2 regions of the Burkholderia sp. LMU1-1-1.1 genome follow, and region 2 is predicted to be linked to the other one. Evidence: riboswitches for the same ligand, from Rfam matches in the RefSeq annotation. Region 2 holds a riboswitch; the other holds the start of a gene.

Region 1 (2,385 bases), on a different contig from region 2:
TCGCGGTTAAAACCGTTGAACTCAGCCGTGCCGGCCACGCGGAAGCGGTCGTCCCCGAGGCGGCTGGTCACCAGCTTGGTCTCGTCGTCGAGCAGGCTGACCGTCGGCGCGGCGGCCTGGCTGGCGGCGTCGTTCAGATGAACCGTGATCGAATAACCCTTGACCGGATAGACGTTGACGCGGTCGCCCAGCATGGCCGCCATGGCGCGGCTGGCGGTGCCGGCGCAAACGACCACCGCGTCGTGGCGGCGGGTTTCGCCGAAACCATCCTCTTCGACGGTGATATCGACGCCGTCCGCGTCCGCCCGCATGGCCGTCACCTGCTGGCCGAAGCGCAGATCGGCGCCGAGCCGTTGCGCCGCCAACGCCAGGCCGGTGGTGAATTTGTGGATATCGCCGGTGCTGTCGCTGACGGTGTAGTGGCCGCCGTAGTACTCGCCGCGCAGCGTGGGCTCGATGGCGCGCATCTCCTCCGGGGTGACGGCGCGGCGCGAGAGCCCGCCCTGCAACAACAGCTTCGACACGCCGGCGGCGTGCTCGAATCCCGCGCGGTCGCGGTAGATGTGCAGGATGCCCTCCCGTTTGAGGTCAAAGGCGATGTCCTCGTCCCTGGCCCACTGGAACAGATACTCGCGCGCGGCCAGCGCCAGCTGCGCGGTGGCGACGGTGTTGTCGCGGTAGTGCGGCATGGCGGCGATGAATTCGGCGAACCACGACAGCTTGTGCCAGCCCGGCTTTGGATTGACCAGCAGCGGCGCGTCGTTCCTCAGCATCCACTTCAGGCCCTTGGCGATGGTGGACCGGTGGTTCCACACCTCGGCGTTGGAGGCGGACAGCTGTCCGCCGTTGGCGAACGAGGTTTCCATCGCCGCGTAGCGGTGGCGTTCCAGCAGGGTGACGGAGAAGCCGCGTTTGGCGAGGGCGTAGGCGGTGGTGACGCCGGTGATGCCGCCGCCAATGATTGCTATGGTTTTCATGAAGGACTCCGAACCGTCAAAGGGGATGGTCTCGGCGCACATGCGCAAAGACACCCCCTCTGTTCTGGACCTGAGAGATTCACGCCGGGCCGCGATGGCGGCAGCGCTTGCTCCTTCGGTGCGGGGGACGACGTCCGAGTCCTGCCGCTCTTCAGAGTTTAAAGTGCTGTATCGGTCCTTTGGCCTGAGAGTTTCCGGGGCGGTTGCTCCTTCGGCGCCGTTCGTCAGCCTATGCTGGAACAGTCTCTCCCGATACGGCGATGGCTTTTGGCCACAACGCGCCTAGCTTACCCGAAAAATTGCGGCTTTACTATCCCCGTTGGATTTGCAACCGGCCATAAGCTTGACCCGGCACAGCACCGGCGGCGGTGGACGGCAGACAATCGTCGCGGCGGGGAACCGCGACGTCCCTTGTCGGTCAAACCAGCAAAGACCCGGCACGCCGGCCGCCTTGCGCCGAAAAGGAGCTGCCATGAAACTTTGCCTCATCGTGTACTACTCTCGCACCGGCGTGACGGCCAAAGTCGCCAACACGCTGGCCCAGGCCTGCGGCGCCGACATCGAGCGACCGCAGGATCTACGCCCGCGCGACGGCGCCGCCGGCTTCCTGCGTTCGGCGTGGCAAGGCTGGCGCAAGCTGCCGGGCGAGATCGCCCCGCCGCAACGCCGCCCTGCCGACTATCCGTTCATTTTGCTCGGCACGCCGGTCTGGGCCGGACAAATGAGCGCGCCGATGCGCAGCTACATCCTGCGGCAGCGCGAGCATTTCCGCCGCATCGGCCTGTTCTGCACGGCCGGCGGCGGCGACGGCCAGGACGTGCTGACGTCGATGGCGGAAATGTGCAACAAACTGCCCATCGCCAGCCTGTGCCTGCGCCAGAGCGACGTGCTGTCGGACCACTACCAGCAAGCGCTGGCCGATTTCGCCGGCGAACTCGCGATCGTCCAGCGGGACCATGAAGAGTCGGCGCCGTCCGCCCCGCTGATACACCCCGTGTAGACCGTGGCGCGGCGGAGGGGCGGCGCCCCTGGCATCAACGGGCGATGGTCGCCGCCTGGCCCAGCGCCTGCTGCAACGGCTCGGCCTGCGGGTTGCTGACGGTGCCCGCCGCGATCTCCCTTGGCGACAGCGTCCGGCCGTAATAGGCATTGGTCAGGCTTTGGTTGAAGCGGATATCATTGACGCCCACCGCCGCCACGTCGCCGAACAAGCCCTTGGTCCCGCTCCAGGCCACGACATCGCCGGTGCCCGCCGTTCCCTGCGCCAGCCTGCTCCAGTTCAACACGGTAAGGCCGGCATCGGCGCTCAGGGCAAGATTGTTTTTCTTCATGAACTCGTTGACCGCCTTCTCATTGTTGAGAACCAGCGCGACCGGCCCGCCTTCCACGCCGGCCTGAAGACCGACCG
Region 2 (2,385 bases):
CGGCCAGCTTCTTGTCGCGGATTTCGACGTGCACGGTGTCGCCGACGGCCACGCCGTTGGGCACGCGCGCCAGCGCGATCGCTTGCTGCATGGTCGGGCTGAAGGTGCCGCTGGTGATCTCGCCGGCGGCGTCGGTGCCGGCCACGATGACTTTCTGGTGGGCGCGCAGCACGCCGCCTTTTTCGCGCAGGATCAGGCCGACGAATTGGGCGTTCTGGCCCATCGCCTGCAAAGCCGCCTTGCCGATGAAATCGCGCTCGGACACCAGGTCGATGGTCCAGGCCAGGCCGGCGTCGAGCGGGTTCACGGTTTCGTCCATGTCCTGGCCGTACAGGTTCATGCCGGCTTCCAGGCGCAGCGTGTCGCGCGCGCCCAGGCCGGCGGGCTTGACGCCGGCGGCGGCGAGCGCGTTCCACAGCTTCTCGGCCTGGTCGGCGGCGACGCCGATCTCGAAGCCGTCTTCGCCGGTGTAGCCGGTGCGGGCGATCATCGCCTCGCCGAAGGCCGCGCTGTGCGCGAAGGCGACGTTGAACGGTTTCATGTCGGCGGTGCCGGCCTTCGATTCGGGGATGACTTCCCACACCTTGGCGCGGGCGTTCGGGCCTTGCACGGCGATCAGCGCCATCGCGTTATCGCCGTCGCGGCGCTGGGTGATCGTCACGCCGCTGTTGGTGGCGGTGTTTTGCGCCTGCATCCACGCCACGTCTTTTTCGGCGGTGCCGGCGTTGACGACCAGGCGGAACCAGCTCTCGTCGATGAAGTAGACGATCAAGTCGTCGATGACGAAGCCCTGCGGGTTGAGCATGCACGAGTACAGCGCCTTGCCCGACACCTGCAGCTTGTCGACGTTGTTGGCCAGCAGGCCGCGCAGGAAGGCGCGCACGTTGGCGCCCTTGATGTCGACCACGCACATGTGGGCGACGTCGAACATGCCGACGTCGGTGCGCACGGCGTTGTGTTCTTCGATCTGCGAGCCGTAGTTGACGGGCATGTCCCAACCGCCGAAATCGACCATCTTGGCGCCGGCGGCACGGTGTGCGTTATTAAGTGGGGTGGCTTTGAGCGTCATAATTCCTCGGTCCATATCGAAAAGGGGTTAACAGAACATACAAGGAACGGCTAAAAAGCTGTTTCCACAATGATCGCAGACCCCTCTGTCCTTGGTACCTGAGAGATTACGGGACGAGTCGGACTCGATTCCCGTGCGCCCCTTCGGTGGACCGCCGGCGTGTGCCGCGGCCGCTCTCCAGAGTTGGACCAGTTGGCATCCCGCCGCGATGTGATGACATCGATGACGGCCGCGCCGGTCCCTTGATCGGTCCTTTTGCCTGAGAGTTTTTGGGTAGTGCCCCTTCGGCGGCCGCGTTGGCGTATCCGCCCGCAACCCTCTCCCGATCAAGACTCGGGAATATATGTCAGAAGGGCCGGAATGTCAATCTTGCGGGCAAGGCGGGAGGGTGCGATGAGCGGGGGCGCGCACGAATGGCGAACAATAAAAACGCCGTATAAACAACTATTTGCTAGAATAAATCATACTTATTCGAGAGCCCACCCATGAGCCAAGATCCAAATTCCTACGAGGGCCACGCGTGGTTCACCCTGTCCGGCGACGTCAACAGTGACATGGTGCGCCGTGTCTTCGACGCCGTCGCCGACATGACCGAGGACCGCGTCACCACCGCGCACATCCTGATCCAGTCGAACGGCGGCTATGTCAGCGACGGCATCTGCCTGTACAACTACCTGAGCAAGCTGCCGATCAAGATCGTCACCTACAACGCCGGCGCGGTGGCGTCGATCGCCGTCATACTTTTCCTGTCCGGCCAGGAGCGCTATGCCAGCGACACGGCACGTTTCATGGTGCACAAATCGCACGCCAGCGCGCCGCACGGCGCCCGGCCGGACGCGCTGCGCATCATCGTCGAAGGCTTGCAGGCGGACGACGCCCGCACCGAGCAGATCCTGCGCGACCATGTGCAGCTGACCGAGGAGCACTGGCGCACGCACGCCTATTCCGACCTGCACCTGACGGCGGCCGAGGGCGTGGCGGTGGGGATGGTCAACGCGGTGAAGGATTTCGTGCCGCCGCGCGGACAGCGCGTGGCCAATATTTGATCTGAAGGTTGAGCGGCGCCAGGGAGGCGCCGCCGATGCCGCTAGCTATCCATCCTGATTAGCGGTTTTTGTTGCCCGACTGTTTGTTGCCGTCATTTTTGTGGCTTTGCCGGCCGGCTTCCACATGTTGCTCGTGGGTGCCGCCCTGGGTGCCGGAGCGCGAGCCGCTGGAAGAACCCTGGTCGCCCGATTGCTTGCTGCTACCCTGGTCTCCCGATTGCTTGCCGCTGCCTTGATTGGAGCCTTGCTTGCTGCCGCCGCCTTTTTGAT

The links. A riboswitch is a leader RNA that binds a small molecule or an ion and turns the genes downstream of it on or off. The one in region 2 is predicted to bind glycine.
Region 1: linked by a shared signal. The riboswitch ahead of MRBLMU1_RS01935 (D-amino acid dehydrogenase) and the one ahead of gcvT (glycine cleavage system aminomethyltransferase GcvT) in region 2 are both predicted to bind glycine.

What each region holds. Positions count from the first base shown of each region.
Region 1 covers NZ_JBEGHG010000001.1:488,389-490,773, forward strand. The annotation lists gene MRBLMU1_RS01935 (D-amino acid dehydrogenase) at 1-977, opposite strand, end outside; glycine riboswitch at 1,027-1,139, opposite strand; glycine riboswitch at 1,140-1,239, opposite strand; gene MRBLMU1_RS01940 (flavodoxin family protein) at 1,450-1,977, shown strand; gene MRBLMU1_RS01945 (lipid-binding SYLF domain-containing protein) at 2,012-2,385, opposite strand, start outside.
Region 2 covers NZ_JBEGHG010000002.1:80,158-82,542, forward strand. The annotation lists gene gcvT (glycine cleavage system aminomethyltransferase GcvT) at 1-1,069, opposite strand, end outside; glycine riboswitch at 1,145-1,260, opposite strand; glycine riboswitch at 1,307-1,404, opposite strand; gene MRBLMU1_RS02765 (ATP-dependent Clp protease proteolytic subunit) at 1,555-2,115, shown strand; gene MRBLMU1_RS02770 (hypothetical protein) at 2,174-2,385, opposite strand, start outside.